Mesorhizobium onobrychidis: one gene and its partner. The protein of the gene in region 1 interacts with the protein of each later gene in a pairwise test. Links are inferred from orthologs where the notes say so. Each region holds a gene or a part of one and is shown on either strand. Other genes may lie near its edges. The genes, in order: rsfS and IHQ72_RS31110.

What was found.
Region 2: the proteins of rsfS (region 1) and IHQ72_RS31110 interact in binary tests that used the Escherichia coli proteins (3 or more experiments, as listed by UniProt). The link is inferred for Mesorhizobium onobrychidis from one-to-one orthologs.

Annotation. Positions count from the first base shown.
Region 1 is NZ_CP062229.1:1,174,786-1,182,860, reverse strand. What follows is about bases 1,995-4,987. They hold rsfS (ribosome silencing factor), read right to left. Parts: upstream 3,684-4,987; coding sequence 3,306-3,683; downstream 1,995-3,305. Other genes in these bases: IHQ72_RS05640 (MFS transporter), read right to left, coding at 4,801-4,987; IHQ72_RS05645 (mechanosensitive ion channel family protein), read left to right, coding at 3,924-4,778; rlmH (23S rRNA (pseudouridine(1915)-N(3))-methyltransferase RlmH), read right to left, coding at 2,744-3,226; IHQ72_RS05660 (murein hydrolase activator EnvC family protein), read right to left, coding at 1,995-2,607. Outside these bases: IHQ72_RS05665 (S41 family peptidase), read right to left, coding at 1-1,244; more of IHQ72_RS05660, read right to left, coding at 1,246-1,994; more of IHQ72_RS05640, read right to left, coding at 4,988-6,096; IHQ72_RS05635 (IS4 family transposase), read right to left, coding at 6,373-7,677; IHQ72_RS05630 (nicotinate-nucleotide adenylyltransferase), read right to left, coding at 7,880-8,075. UniProt on the Escherichia coli protein: Functions as a ribosomal silencing factor. Interacts with ribosomal protein uL14 (rplN), blocking formation of intersubunit bridge B8.
Region 2 is NZ_CP062229.1:6,290,426-6,298,507, reverse strand. Bases 3,142-6,141 are described here. They hold IHQ72_RS31110 (ATP-binding protein), read right to left. Parts: upstream 5,182-6,141; coding sequence 4,102-5,181; downstream 3,142-4,101. Other genes in these bases: IHQ72_RS31105 (DUF5691 domain-containing protein), read right to left, coding at 5,135-6,141; IHQ72_RS31115 (DUF5682 family protein), read right to left, coding at 3,142-4,095. In the rest of the region: IHQ72_RS31125 (FAD-binding oxidoreductase), read right to left, coding at 1-405; more of IHQ72_RS31115, read right to left, coding at 1,837-3,141; more of IHQ72_RS31105, read right to left, coding at 6,142-6,643; IHQ72_RS31100 (SWIM zinc finger family protein), read right to left, coding at 6,640-8,040.

The DNA of each region.
Region 1 (8,075 bases):
ATGAGCTGCAGATCGTCCTTCGGCTCCGGCGGCACATAGGCTGCCGAGCCCGAACCGGTATCGCCCTCGTCGCTGCCTTTGATGTGGCCCTTGAGGTCCGACTCGCCGCGCGTCAGGTCCCTGCCCTGCAGGTCCGGCGGCAACGGCTGGTCGACCTTGATGTCGGGCGTGATGCCCTTGCCCTGGATCGACTTGCCGGACGGCGTGTAATAGAGCGCCGTCGTCAGGCGCAGCGCGCCGTTCTCGCCGAGCGGGACGATGGTCTGCACCGAACCCTTGCCGAAGGACTGCGTGCCGACCACCGTGGCGCGGCGCAGATCCTGCAGCGCGCCGGCGACGATTTCGGACGCACTGGCCGAGCCGCCATTGACGAGCACGACCAGCGGCTTGCCGTCGATGTCGTCGCCCGGCCGCGCGTCGAAGCGGGTGACGTCCTTCGGATCGCGGCCGCGCGTCGAGACGATCTCGCCACGGGTGAGGAAGGCGTCGGACACGCTCACCGCCTGGTCGAGCAACCCGCCCGGATTGAGGCGCAGATCGAGCACGTAGCCCTTGAGCTTTTCGTCCGGCACCTGCTTCTTGATGGTGTCGATGGCGTTCTCGAGGTCGTCATGGGTCTTTTCGGTGAAGGAGGTGATCTTCATGTAGCCGATGTCGTTCTCGACCCGAAACTTGACCGCCTTGACCTTGATGATGTCGCGCACCACCGTCAGCTCGATCGGCTTGTCGGCGCCCTGGCGCAGGATGGTGAGCTTGATCGGCGTGTTGACCAGCCCGCGCATCTTCTCGACCGCGTCGTTGAGGCTCAGGCCGCGAACCTCCTCGCCGTCGATCTTGGCAATATAGTCGCCGGCAAGCACGCCCGCCTTGGCGGCCGGCGTATCGTCGATCGGCGTGATCACCTTGACCAGGTCGTTCTCCATGGTGACCTCGATGCCGAGGCCGCCGAACTCGCCCTTGGTCTGCACGCGCATGTCCTGCGCCTCTTCGGCGTTCATATATGAGGAGTGCGGGTCGAGCGAGGTAAGCATGCCGTTGATGGCGTTTTCGACCAGCGACTTGTCGTCGGGCGGCGTCACATACTGCGCCCGCACCCGCTCGAAGATGTCACCGAAGATCGCCAGCTGCTTATAGGTCTCGGAGCCCGCAGCGTTCGCCGTCGAGCCGGGGGCGCCATAGACCAGGCTCATCGCGGATGCGCCCATCAGCGCACCGGCAAACAGAAGCGAAAGTTTCCGCATCATCTCACGTCCTTCCAGAGAAACGGTCCGCCCACCATGGGGTCGGATCGACGGGTTTTCCATCCTTGCGGAACTCAACATAGAGCTCCGGCGTGGCATTTCCATTCTTCGATGCCGAGGTGCTCGCCACCCGGGCCTCTCCCATCGCGCCGACCGGCTCTCCTGCGAGCACCGACTGGCCAGACGCGACGCTGATTCTGCTCATCCCCGCGAGAACGACATGATAGCCGTCACCCGCGTTCAGGATCAAGAGTTGACCATAGGAGCGAAAAGGTCCCGCATAAAGCACATTTCCGTCCGCTGGCGCGGTGACGATGGCTCCCGATTGTGTCGCAACCATGTCACCGAGCATCACTGCGCCGTTACCGTCGCTGGCCCCGAACCGCCGCTTGATCTTGCCGGTGACGGGCAGCGCGATCTGCCCCTGAAGCGCCGAAAACGGTGCAGCGGCGGTGAGCCGGTTGGCTTCCGGGACCGGCAGGGCCGCCAGTTCCGTCTGTGCCGGGGCCTTCTGTGCCGGGGCCGTTTGTGCCGGAGCCTTGTCGGCGTCCGCGGCCTTCTGCTCGGCTGCCTTCGCCGCGTCCGCCGCCTTGCGGGCCTTGTCGGCCTCGAGCGAGGCGATCAGTTCCTTCAGGCTGCCGGCCTTGGCCGCCAGTGCTGCGGATCGCTGCTTTTCCGCCGCCAGTGCCGTTTGCGTCTCGGCCTCGAGCTTCTGCTTGGCTTCGAGCAGCATGCCGAGCCGCTTCTTTTCCGCCGTCTGTTCGCCGACTGCCGCCGTCAGCCGCGCCCGCTCTGCCTCGATCGAGGCGGTCACCCGCGACTGCTCCTTGAGGTCCGCCAGCAATATCTCGGTCTGCTGACGCAGTTCCGGCACCACGGCGCCGAGCAGGATGGCGCTGCGCACCGACGACAGCGCGTCCTCTGGCTTGACCAGGATGGCCGGCGGCGGATTGAGCCCCATGCGCTGCAGCGCGGCCAGCACCTCGGCCAGAACGTCGCGTCTGGCGGCCAGCGAGGCGCGGATTTTCTGCTCCTCGCCCTTCAGCCCTTCCAGCTTGGCGCCGATGTCCTCGATGTCCTGACCAAGTTTCTGTTCGGTCATTGCCGACTGGATCAGCGCCGCGGTGATCGAGGCATGGTCCTTCTTGACCGTCGCCATGTCGGCGGCGAGCTTGGCGAGCCGCTCGGATGATAGCGTGATCTCCTTCGACACCCGTTCGTATTCGGCGCGGCTCTGGTCCGGGTCAGGCGCCATGTCGAGCCTGTTCTGCGCCCACGCAGCACCGAGCGACAGCATAAGCGCCGCCGCTGCCAAGCCGCAGCGCGCGCGCCAAAAGCCCGTTCGCGATTTCCAATCTTCAGACATTGAAGCCAGACCCTATGCGTGGCTTCGTTAACGAACCATCAACCATGTTCGAAGCCTCGCCAATCTAGCATAAACTCTCGGGCCTGGGACCAAAATCCCCGCGGCTGGGCCCTCAGTTCACCGGTTTTGGTCGGGTTCATGAACGATGGTAGGGATGACCCGAAAGAATAGTGGCGGCCCGGTAAAGCTGCTCGCCCAACATGACACGGACCAGTTGGTGCGGCCATGTCAACGCGCCGAACGACACCATCAGATCGGCCTGATCGCGCAGCGACTGATCGTGACCGTCGGCACCGCCAATGCCAATGACAAGTACCCTGCGCCCGCCATCACGCAACAGGCCGATGCGCCCGGCGAAATCCTCGGATGAAAAACTCTTGCCGCGTTCGTCGAGCAGCATCAGTGCGGCACCAGGCTGCAACTGCGTCTGCAGTTTCTGGGCTTCTTCGCGGCGACGCTCGTTGGCGGTCTGGGCGCGGCCCTCAGGAATCTCGACAACCCCTGAGAATTCGAGCCCCACGGCCGGTCCGCTCTTGGCGAAGCGCTCGAAATACCGGTCGGCGAGCTGCTTCTCGGGGCCGGCTTTCATCCGGCCCACGGCATGAACGGTAATTTTCATCCCTGCCTCGAAGAGCCGCTAATGCATGTCACCAAAAGTGGTCACCGGTTTTGGGAAACGACATGCTATCAAATACGGCTCAGTGGAGGGTCTCTTCCTCGAGGTCCGGCGCTTGCCACATCTTTTCGAGATTGTAGAAGTCGCGGACTTCGGGACGGAAGACATGGACGATGATGTCGCCCGAATCGATCAGGACCCAGTCGGCGCCGGCCAGTCCCTCGACGCGCGCCGTGCCGAGCCCGGCATCCTTAAGCGCCTTGAGGAGATGATCGGCGACAGCCGAGACATGACGGTGCGATCGGCCGGACGCGATGACCATGTAGTCACCGAGGCTCGATTTTCCCTGAATGTCGATTGAGACGATGTTTTCGGCCTTGGAGTCTTCCAGACTGGCAAGGACTGTCTTGATGGCGCGGGACACGGCGTCGTTTACGCTGATCCCGGCCGGCGAAGGCACGATGTCGGCCTTCTTCCACAGTGCTGTTCTCAGTGTATTTCCTTTCGCAGCAAGAACAACCAAATCACCCTTCAAAGCAGGTGACACCACTTAGATAGGCAGAGTTGCGTTGCAGTTTCAAGACGGCAGCCGCTATCGTGGCCAACGAAGTGCCGTTCTTCCAATCCGCAGCCGAAGAAAAAACGGAACTCTTGTCGCCTGGCATGGGTTATCGGCGCATTGACCAACTGGATCCCCCTCATGCCTATCGACCCTCAGAACGCTCTCCTCACCGTGCAGTCCGGCCTTGCGCAGCTCAGCGCGCTGATCGTCTCCTACTCGTTCTCGGCCATCGGCGCCGTCATCCTGCTGGTCATCGGCTATATCGTCGCCGGCCTCGCCCAGCGCTCGATCTATGCCGGCCTCGGCCATATCCATGGCTTCGACACGACGCTGCGCCACTTCTTCTCGAGGATCGTCCGCTACGCCATACTGATCCTCGTCGTCGTCATGGTGCTCGGCCAATTCGGCGTCCAGACGACCTCGATCATTGCCGCCATTGGCGCCATCGGCTTGGCCATCGGCCTGGCGCTGCAGGGCACGCTGCAGAACATTGCCGCCGGCATCATGCTGCTGGCGCTGCGGCCATTCCGCATCGGCGAATATGTAGAGGTCGGCGCCATCGCCGGGACCATCGAGGAAATCGGCCTGTTCGCCACCACGCTGAGAACGGTCGAAGGCGTCTACATCCTCGCCCCCAATTCGACGCTGTGGAACCAGCCTGTCCGCAACTATACGCGCAACGGTGCCCGACGTGGCGACATCACGCTGACCATCGGCTCCTGGAACGACATCGATTTCGCGCAGAAGACCATGCTTGACGTCGCCGCCACCGAGCGACGCGTCAGGCGGGAGCCGGCGCCGATTGCCTTTGTGGCGACCGTCGGCGACAGCAACGTCGCCATCACCTTGCGCTACTGGACCTCGGCTGCGGATTTCTTCGCTACCCAGATCGATCTCACCAAACGCGCCAAGCAGGCTTTCGACAGCGAAGGCATTTCTATACCCGCGCCACCACCGGAAGCGCCACGGCAGGAAGCCGCCACCAGACAGTGAGAGATCAATTCCCGGCGTAGGTCTACTTGTCCGCGCGGCGCTGCTCTTCGGACGGGAAAGCGAGGTCGACCGGCAGCGGTGCCTGCGCCGTCATCGGCGCGAAATTGCCGGTCTCGGCGGCGGGAACAGGCGACATCGCCACCACACGCCACAGCACGAACAGGCAAAAAACGGTGGCAATGACGATGGCCACATAGATGAAAGCCTGCGTTCCGTAGACGGCGGAAAGCCCGGTCACGATGCCGGGCACGATGAAGCCGGACAGCGACCACGCAAACAGAAGCGAACTGGACAGCGCCACCATGTCGTCCTTGCCGGCGCGGTCGGCGGCATGTGCGCTGGCCAGCGAATAGATCGATTCCGACGCGCCGTCCCAGACCACATAGATGACGACCAGCGCCGCCAGCGCACCACCGTCGAAGCCGAGGGCGAACAGGCCCGCTACCGTGGCAAGCGCCGAAGCGGCGGCCAGCACAAAGCGCCGGTCGGTGCGGTCGGAAATCCATCCGAGCGGGATCTGCAGGATCAATGTGCCGACCGGCATCGCCGACAGCAGCAGTGCCACATCTGCCTGGCTGTAGCCCTTGGCCGTGGCATGGATCGGCGCGAAGCCCGAAATCGTCATCGACAGGCCACCGACGGCAAGCATGCCGGCGACCCCGACCGGCGAAATCCGCCAGGCTCGGCCAAGCGCGACCGACGCCGCCTGCGGCGGCGGTGGCTGGGCGAGCCGCGTCAGCCCGACGGGGAGGATCGACAGCGCGGTGAAGGCGATGCCGATCAACGGCGCGTCCGCAGCCCTTATATCGATCAGCGCCAGTGTGGAGTAGCCGACACCGAGCCCGGCGACATAGGCGACGTAGAAGAAGGCCATGACCCTGCCGCGTATGGCGTTGGCGACAACATCGTTCAGCCAGCTTTGCGCGACGATGAACAGTCCGCATATTGCAAAGCCATAGAGGGCGCGTGCCGCGATCCACGATAGCGGGTGCGGCCCGGCCCCGACGGCGGCGTTCGACAGCACGATCAACGCCGACAGCACCATGAACGCGCGCGCATGGCCGACGCGCCGTACCAGCGGACCGGTAAGGATGCAGCCTGCCAGGCCGCCGGCCGAAAGACCGGTGACGATCAGCCCGGCCCAGGTCGGATCGAAGCCCTCAGCGCCGAGCCGGACCGGGATATAGGCGAACATCAGTCCGTTGCCGACCGCAACCAGCGCCATCGACAGGACAATGCTGGCAATGGCGATCGCCGGGGCTGGCGGGTTTCCCTGCGCCGGATCGCGTCTGGTCTGGTTTCGCTCGAGAATCGTCATGCTCGCGCAGGATCGCCTACTCGGCGGCGAAAGGCCGCCGCAAAAGCGACATCAGCGATCTTCCCTTCTCCCCTTGTGGGAGAAGGTGGATCGGCGCGTAGCGCCGAGACGGATGAGGGGTGCTGGAAGAAACTCGACCTAGAAAAATTGAATGATTTTAGCCGCTTACATCCTCAAGGGTGGCGATCCTGCCGACACCCCTCAACCGACCGAGCTTCGCTCGGCCACCTTCTCCCACAAGGGGCTAGCGTGCGCACACATCTGATTTGGCGGGGATTAGTTTGGATTTGCAAGAGCGAAGCCCTCGGCGATGGCGTGGAAGCGTTTGAGGCCGTTGCTGAAGGTGACGGGACCTGGCGGCCGCTCCTTTGCGTAGCCGTTCCACCCTCCCAGCCGGGCGATGCACCAAGCGGCCCAGGCGAGCGTGTGTTGCGGATGCGGGTTGTTCTGCTTTTGGGTCTTGCCTTCGAGCCTGGCAATCAGCGCCTCCAGCACGGTGATCTCGGCGGGGCTGAAGAGGCGTGCAGCCTTGAAGGCCTGGCCGGCGGCATCGCGCCCGTGCACGAGTTGCATGACCCTGGTGGCGACGATCAGCGCGGTCGCGGCCAGCCGTTCGAGTGCCTCACCATCGGCAAGCAGGCTTTCCTCCAGATCGATGGCCTGCGACTTCACGGTTCGGAACAGCTGTTCGACGGTCCAGCGCAACCGGTAGAGATCGACCATGCGGCAAGCGTCGGCGAGCGTTTTGACCGCGTGAGTGGTCAACAGCCGCCAGATCACCGCTTCCTTGGGCGAAGGCGGATCGATCTCGCGCACTTCGACCATGTTGAGCGTGATCTCGCGCGGATCGCGACAGTCGGCACCAAGGCGCGGCTGGCGCAAGGCGACCGCGGCGAAGCGAACGGCCAGTTGCACCTTGCGCGCCGGTCGGCCGGGACGCGCCTGCAGTTCGAAGGCGGTCCGGCCGGCTTCCGGCGTTTTGGCGATCTCGCCGAACAGACGGCCGCCCTGCTCACCCAGAGCCCGGTCGCGCACGGCGCGGATGAGCACATGCGTGCGCTCGTCAGGCAGCCTTGCCAGCACTTCGTAGATGTCGGCCTCGCGGTCGCCGATCACGGTAGCCAGCGGCGTGTCGGTCAGCGCCTGGCGGGCCGCCTTGGCGGTGGCGATCCATTTGTAGCTTTCCTTGGCTTCGATCGGCAGGGCTTGGTAGTCGTGCGCCTTCTGCCCCCGGCGCCGCCAGATCGTGGCAGCCGCAAGCCCCAGCACCGAGCCGTCGGCGGCATCCACGGCCAGCGCCGGGTGGACGAACAGCCCGACATCCTTGCCGTTGCCGACATGCCCGAGGCCGCGCTTGCGCGAGGCCTTGGCCTCATAGTTGATCTCGCTGCTGTCCTCAATGATCAGCACATGGCGGCCGGCCGCCGCCTCGCCCGTTCGCGCCGCCGCCGTGCGCACGATCTCCGGCACCGTCACTTGGGGATTGCGAAACAGCCGCGTGAACGCAATCTGTTCCGCCCGCGTATCGGCCAGCCTGCGCAGGCCCGCGCTGACGCGCGTGCACATGCGCTCCAGCACCATGCTCCCCTTTTTTGCAGGCGCAGGTCGCCGAAGTATCCAAGCAGCAAAGCCATCGTCGAAATCTCCCGAATCAACAATGGCAGCTACAGAATCCCACATGATTCCAACCCCACAAGCCAAACCTGCTACCCGACCAAACTCCCTTGACACCTCTCCGAAGCAGATGTGTGCGCACGCTAGCCCACAAGGGGAGAAGGAACTCCTATCCCTTAGCCATCTTGCGGATCGCGGTCGACGACAGCGACGAGCGCGGGCCGTGGATGAAGGTCCAGGCCGGCGCCTTCATGCGGGCCAGCCGCGGCGCGTCGCCTTCGTCGACACGCGCGTAATCGAAGGTCTTGGCGACGACCGACGACAGGAACGACAGCGTCGCGCCAGGGCGGTCGATCACCGCGATC
Region 2 (8,082 bases), 5.1 Mb from region 1 along the record:
GATGTCGACGCCGAACAGCAAGCCGGCCGTATCGGCCGCGTCCTGCACCATCTGCAGTGGTGCGCCGGCCTCGGCGACGATCGTTGCCGCCTCGCGGTCGGGGGTCTCGATCGCCGTCATGCGCTCCAGCGACAGCACCGCTTCGCCGGGCTGGATGCGAGCCGCACCGGCAAGCCCGGTTCGGCCACCCTGGACGACAAGCCTTTGCCCCGCCTCGTTGCACAGGCGCAGTATGTCCGACACCTCGCCGGCAGTGCGCGGACGCAGGACGAACTCCGGCGGCGCGCCGGCTTTGCCGTCGGGATCTTCCCTGTAACGCGGTCCGGCCTCGTCGGCCGAAACAATCGCTGACCTGTCCAACCGCTTTTCCAGCCGCGACAGGAGCTCGGCAACCCTCTGGGACATAAGGCTCAAGGACGTGAACGCGCCGGCCGCACCGTTGCGGCCGGAAGACGCGAGGGCGAGGGCTGCGACCGATTTCTGTCGTCCGGTAAACGTGCGGAAAACCCGCCAAAAATATAGCCGGTTGTTTTCGCCATGCGCCGCTCCTGTAACAGGTCGACCATAGGTGCGGCCCGCTATTTGTCAAACCTATATGGGAGTAGGTGTTGAGTGACTCGGCGCCTCGGCGTCGGCGCGAATGAGCTTGATATCGGCCCCCGCCGCCCAGGCGCCGATATCCTCCCGGCGCAATGCCGCCGCCATCATGTCCGGGAACAGATCCGGCGTGCAGGCGAAGACCGGCACGCCAAGCGCCGCAACCGAACCTGCCATGGTGGGATCATAGCCGGGCCGGCCCTGGTCGGTCAGCGCCAGAAGCACGACGAGATTGACGCCGGATCGAACCAGCGCCGCCAGCCGCCGCAGCAACTCCTGGCCGTTGCCGCCCTCGTAGAGGTCGGTGATCAATACCAGATGCGACTTGGTTGGCCGCTCGATACGGTCGGCGCAGTAGGCGACCGCCTGGTTGATGTCGGTACCGCCGCCAAGCTGCACGCCGAACAGCACTTCGACGGGATCGCTGAGTTCCTCCGTAAGGTCGACGATGGCAGTATCGAAACAGACGAGCTTCGTGCGCACGACCGGCAGCGAGGCCATCACCGCTGCGAAGATCGAGGCGTAGATCACCGAACTCGCCATCGAGCCGGACTGGTCGACGCAGAGAACGACTTCGTCAAGATCGACAAGCCGGCGCTGCTTGCGCATGAAACCAACCAGCTTCTCCGGCACGATGGTCTTGTGCTCGGGCTGGTAGTGGCGAAGGTTCGCCGAGATGGTGCGCTGCCAGTCGATATCGCGCGCACGCGGGCGGTTGGTGCGCCTCGATCGGTCGAGCGCGCCGCGTATCGCCTCGGCGGTTTTCTGCTCCAGCCTTTGCATCAGCTTGGCAACGATATCGGCGATGATCGTGCGGGCGATGTCCTTGGTCTTGGCCGGCATGACCGAGCGCAGCGAAATCAGGTCGGCGACGAGGTTGACGTCGGCCTCGATCGCTTTGAGGAACTCCGGCTCCATCAGCATCTGCTTCAGGTCCAGCCGTTCGAAAGCGTCCTTCTGGACGATCTGAACGACTGGCGCGGGAAATAGGAGCGAATGTCGCCCATCCACTGTGCAACGCGCGGCGCCGAGCGGCCGAGTCCGCCGCGCCGCTTGCGCGGGTCGCTGGCTGCGGCGCTGGCACCATCGCCGTAGAGAGCATCGAGTGCCGCCGAAAGTCGTTTGTCGTCGCTGGAAAGTGCCGCCGACGCCTCGTCATCGGCGCCGATCGCCAGGCGCCAGCGGCGCTCCCCTCCGGCGTCTGCAGTGAGTGGGCCAGGCCCGTTCATTTCGCCCTCGTCATCCATTGCCGTTTCCTCCCATGAGCAATGGTCCAAGCCGTTCCAGGTGTCGGCGCCATGCCTCGCCGCCATCCGGCGTCGGCGTCAGGCCAGCCGGCAAGCGCGCGGCGCGGCCGAGAACCGCTTCGATCAGCCGCCGGCGCTCCATGCTGTCCAGATTGGAAAAGACGCGGCGCAGCAACGGCAGGTGCGCGATGAAAGCATCTTCGTCGAGAGATTTGAGCCAGGAATCGACCGCGGCGCGCAGACCTTCGTCATAGATCAGCCGTTGACCGGCTGTGCTGAAGAAGCCCTCGAAGAACCCCGCCGCCTCGGCGACCGGCGTGCCCGGCGACAGGCGTCGCCCGAGCAGTCCGGCTGCGGCTTCGGCGGACAGGCGGCCGGCCTCGTAGAGCAGGTGCGCGGCGCATCCGGCCAGCAGCGCCGTCGCCCGCGACCCCTCCAGCACGGCAGCCAGCCCGTTGCGCCATCCGTCCAGCACGTCTTCCCCGGGCTCGACCAGCCTGATCGCCTCATCGGCCTTGCGCATCGCGCTAGCCAGCGTCGCGGCGGCCTGCTCATCCAGGTCGCGTGCCGCATAGGGAAGCGCGATCGCACCTTCGACGATCAGCCGCTCCATCAGGCCGGAAAGCCGGTTCGTCTCCGTTTTGCGGGCCTCGCCGTAGCGGATGATGTCGGCGAGCGGCGGCACCGAGGCCAGAATCTCCAGGCATTCGCTGCTGCGCGCCGCGCGCGCCTCCAGGGCCGCGAGACCGGCCGTCGATGCTTCCGACAGGCCTGCCGTGATGGCGCCCTGGACCAGTGCCGCAAGCGTATCGAGGGTTGCTGCGGCTTCGATCATCTGGATCAGGCGGCCGTTGGCAGCCTTTTCGATGGTCGGCCCGTAGATCAGGTTCTCCACCAGGCGAACGGCATATTCCGGCTCCCAGGCCAGGGTCCACCGCTCGCGGAAGGTGCCACGGCTCCGACCGGCGTCCGTCAACTTGCCCCAATGCACACCAAGCACGTTCAGCCGATGCAGCAATGTCGAACGAAACAGCCCGCTGTCGCTTCGCAGGTCGACTGATAGTTCCCGCTCCAGCGCTTCAGGTTTCAGCCGCGCCGCCTTCTGGTTGCGCTGCAGATCCTCGATCAACGGCGCCAACGGCGTGTCGGGTGGAATTTCGCCCACGTCCGCACCTAGAAGCAGCTCGGCCTCGACCAGGGCCCACAGCAACGCTTCGCCATTGAACAGAGCCGCAATTGCGGCGTCGCGCAATTCCTCAAACCCGGGTTTCGGCCGCTCGCGAATCGCGGCGAGCGTCCGGGCGAGCCGCTCGGCTTCGATCAACGAAGCGGTCGAGACCAGATGACCCTTCACCCGCAGCACCGCTGCAATCATTGCAAGCCACAAGGTTGCTGCATCGCGCCGGCCGCGCGTGCGCCAGAGATGCTTGCACCAGCCCGGTGCGACGACGCCCGCGCCATAGCCGTAGCCCAGCGCCAGACGCGGTCCCGTCCACGGCGCCAATGTCATTGTGCTCTTGCGCCTTGCAATCCCCTTAAGCAGGGCTTGATCGTTTTTCTGCGGGTGTGTCGCCTGCAGTGCCGGCACATGCCACGCCCCGCAGACGACGGCGATAGGTCCATCGAATTCCTTGCGCGCCGCAGCGATTTCGAGCCGCATATGCGCTTCGCGCTGGGCCTCATACTGCGCGATCGAGCCTTCACCATCCCTCAGCGTTATCATCGCGTCGGAGATGGCCGCGAATATGGGGCCTGGTTCCGGATTCTGCTCGATGATGTCCGACCACCAGCTTTCGCCATCCTCATAGCCGGCGGCGCGGGCCAGCGTGCCTATCGGATCACGCCGATGCGGAGCAACGTCGTCATGCTCGCTTGCTTCCTTCGCTTCGCCGGTATCGACCTTTTCCGCGCCGTCGGCCGCCGCTGCCGTGAAGCGCGCCGACGAAGGCAGGTCGATGAAGCGCAACGCCGCCTTTTTGTCCACGGCCCAAAGCACCGCCTGATATTCGGGCGAGAACTCGGCGAATGGCCAGAAGCTTGTCGAAGCCGGATCCTCCTCGGGATAGCAAAGCAGCGCCACCGGCGGCTGCATTTCCGGGCGCGCCAGCAAGGGCAGCAGCGCGGAGGCGTCGATCGGCCCCTCGATCAGCACGGCGACCGGCTGCAAATCCTGCAATGCCTGCACAAGGCTGTCGGCGGAACCCGGCCCGTGATGGCGTATACCGAAATAGGTGACGTCGCTGTGCCCCATGGCGCGTCAGATCGCTGCGTTCAAGGCCGCATAGTAGCCTGCATAGTCAGGCCGCTTCTTGAGCACTGTTTCCAGGTATTCCTCCAGCACCGCCTTGTCCTGTACCGGATCTTTCACGATCGCGCCGACTAGGCTGGCGGCGAGACCTTCGGCGCCGAGCTTGCCGCTGTCGAACCACGCCGCCTGGCTGAGCCCGCCAACCATCGTCGCGATCGCCTCTGCGGTCGACAGCGAGCCCGAAGGCGTCTTCAGTGTCACCTTGCCGTCGGCGGTCGCACCGGACCGCAATTCGCGGAAGATGGTCAGCACGCGGGCGATCTCCTCGCCGACATTTTTCGGCACCGGCAGGTCGAGCCCGCCGGCCATCTCATCGACCCGCTTGGAGACGATCGCCACCTCTTCCGCCATGTCTTCCGGCAAGGGCAGCACCACGACATTGAAACGGCGCTTGAGTGCCGAGGAGAGTTCATTCACACCTTTGTCCCGGTTGTTTGCCGTGGCGATGATGTTGAAGCCGCGCTGGGCATAGATCGATGTGTTCAATTCCGGGATCGGCATCATCTTTTCTGAAAGCACGGTGATCAGCGTGTCCTGCACATCCGACCCCATGCGCGTCAGTTCCTCGAGCCGGCAGAGCTTGCCGGTCTGCATGGCGCGGTAGAGCGGCGTCGGCACCAATGCTTCCTGGCTCGGGCCCTTTGCCAGAAGTTGCGCATAGTTCCAGCCATAGCGGATCTGGTTCTCGTCGGTGCCGGCCGTGCACTGCACGATCAGCGTCGAGTCACCCATGATGGCGGCGGCGAGATGTTCAGACACCCAGGACTTGGCCGTTCCGGGAACGCCGAGCAGCAACAGCGCCCGGTCGGTGGCGAGCGTTGCCACTGCGGTTTCCATCAATCGGCGGCGACCGACATATTTTGGCGTTACCGGCGTGCCGTCGCCGGCCTTCCCGCCCAGCAGATAGGTCAGCACAGCCTGTGGCGACAGGCTCCAGCCGGCAGGCTTTTGCCTGTCGTCACCGCGCGCCAGCGCCTGCAATTCAGAGGCGTAGGCCTGCTCGACAGGGAGGCGGATGGCTGCGTTCATTTTGCTGTTCTCCGGATTGGTCACGTGTTGGTTCCAGGCCCCCCGCCAGTGATGCGTTGAGACGTAGAAGCACGAGCGAGGGAGCCGCCGGGGGCATACCGGCCGCAACAACGTCCTCGATCAATTTTTCCGCCGTCGCCGCAGTGGCGAGAAAGCCCATCGTTTCCAGTATTTCGTCGATGCCTCGCTTCACGATGTCGTCGTTTCCCGCGACAGCAGAACGCAACGCCGGCAGCGTCTGGCCATTCGTCAGGTCGCCCCATTCCAGCCAACTCGCTTCAATGCCTTCGGCAAGGTTGAGAGCACCAAGATATTTCGAGTCTTTCAGGATCAGCCTGACGAGGACACGCTTTCTGCGACTGTCCAGGCGCGGCGTGAGGTGCAGTACGAACAGCGCTGGCTTGCCGCCATCGGCGACAAGTGCGTCCGCCATATGCGTCACCGCGGCGTCGCTCCCTGACGCGGCGACCATTCGTGCGATCAGGATGTCGGCATTGTTGTCGGCGCCGAATTGCCAGGCTCCTATGAACTCAGGTTCGGTAGCACTGAACCGCGCGGCGAGGTCGACCAGGTTGCAGGTCTCGAACAGTTCGGCGCGACGCTTTTCCTGCGCCGGCGATTTCAACTTCGCCGGCGTGTAGATGCTGCGGCGGCGGATGAAGCCGGATTTGCCTTCGCTGATGAAAGCGGCGAGTTCAGCTGCGGGATCACCCGGTCCGCCATCGTTTGAACGGCCGTGCTCTCCCAACCTTGCCAGCAGTCGGCCAGCCAGTTCGCGCACCTTGCCGGACCTGTCGGCGGAGAGGCTTTTAAGGAACGGCGCGTCCTCAGGATTCAGGCCGAAGCGCATGAGTTCGATCAGCGCAAGCCTGACCTCGGCGGGCTCGCCCGAAGCCTTGGCCTCGACCAGCAGTCGAGCCGAAGCCGGTCCACTGCGGCGCATGTCTGCCAGCGCGATGCGTCGCGCGGCGGGATAGAACTCATCCCAATTTTCCGCCGTCAGTTTCTCTTGCGGGGCATGTCTCTCCCCGTCCACGCTTGCTTGCCAGTCGATCCAGGGAGCGTAGACGTCCGGACTGTTCTGATCCGACGCGACGGGCATCCAGTCCATCGGATGGAGCACAAAGCCGCGGCTGGCGACAAGCGTCACCACGCGCGTCTTGCGTCTCGCGTCGACGCCATGTTTCAGAGCGGCTCTCAACAGCGGCCGCAACCGCTCCGGCAGCATCGGGAGCGCAAGCCTGGGCAGCGGCGGCCGGCGCTTGAGCGTCTTCGGCGCCGCCGGCCGCAGGGCGACGTCGAGCGCTTGTGCTGCGATTGCCAGGAGCCGGCGCTCCTGCTCGTCGGGACTTGCACCGCCGGCGATTGTCTTCCAGGCGGTCGGAGCCAGATCGAAGGTGGCTCCGCCGGTGATCCAGCAATCGCGCATTGTCGCCAGGCCTGTTTGCTCGCCCTCGTTCACGACAGGTCAAGTCTCCCGAATCCGCTTTGAGCCGCCAGAAGGTCAAGCCGGGCGCCATCCCAGAGCGCTGCCGTGGCCGCAAGGTCGAGGCCGAGCAATGTTTGATTGACAGCGCCTGCGATCGGCAAGGCGATCCCTTGCGGATCATCCGCGGCCTGCCACCAGCCTGTGCCGCGGTCGTCGACCAGGATCGCACCAGGCGGCAGCATGAGAGGACAGTCGGTGATCCAAGGCGCAGCATCCTGATAGGAAGCATGCGTGGCGAGTGGGTCCTTTGCAGCGCCGAAGCTGAAATCAGGCCACGCGCCGGACATCACTTCACCCATGCGCTCCGCCACCAGTGCGCGGAGCGGCTTGCGTGATGGATAGAAGACCAGCCGAGCATCGAAACGATCGCCCGGAGCAAAAGCGTTGGACCGGCGTCCGGCAGAAGCCGGAAAATAATCGAGCAGCACGGCAAATTTCGGGGTAGTGCTCTTCAGATCTAGCAACCAGGTCGAATGGCTGACGAGACCGTCACGGCGGCTCTCGATCTTCTCGCCCAGAACTTCCCAGAAGCTTTCGACCTGTCTTGCATTGGGATTGGCCAGAACCTGTTCGCGGGTCTCAGACGTCGATACAAGGCGCTTCAACTCGGGATCGTCGGGCGCCGACCGCCACGCCTTGGCCAGCAGCACAAGCTTGCCAAGCTCGCGGATCGCAGCATCTGGTCTTTCCTCACTGCGCAGCGCCATGAGCCGCGGTGGGATCTCGTCGATGCGACCGGCAAGCGCGGTTGCCTTCATGTCGACCAGCCGGGCGGCAATCCGGCGGCAACGGTCGCTGCTGCCGTCGACAAACCCGGAAAGTCCAAGCCGCAACTGATCGGCGATCCATTGGTCGAGCTCATCGAGCGCCGCCGACACTGCTTCTCGCGTGTCTCCCGCCCGCTTGCGCTGCGCTGCCTCGCGACGCTCCACCGCCGCTACGTCTTCGACCGCGGCGCTCTCGTCCGTCCGTGCGGCTTCATCGATGCTCTTGGCTGCCGCGCCGGATGTCGGTTGCCCTGGCGCTGGCGTCGTCTTCCTGCGCCGGCCAAGCCAGTCATTCACCCATTCCGGTATCGATTCAGCGGCTGCAAAACTGGCTGGCGCAGTGGCGGCAATCCACATCAGGGCCAGCGTGTGCTTGCACGGGAATTTTCGCGACGGGCAGGTGCATTTGTAGCTGTGGTCGCCAGTGTCGACCACCACTCGATAAGGATTGGAACCGGAGCCCTGACATTCACCCCAGATGAGCGCCTGCTGCTCATTCTTTTCCAGCCGCGGCCAGTTCGATCGCTTGGTCAGCTTGGAGGCAGCGCTCAGCGACGCTTGATCGGGGGCAAGCGCCTCAATGGTCTTCAAATCGAATTCCAAGCCGCGCCCCTCGTGACTCGAACCAAACGCCTGTCGCCAGGA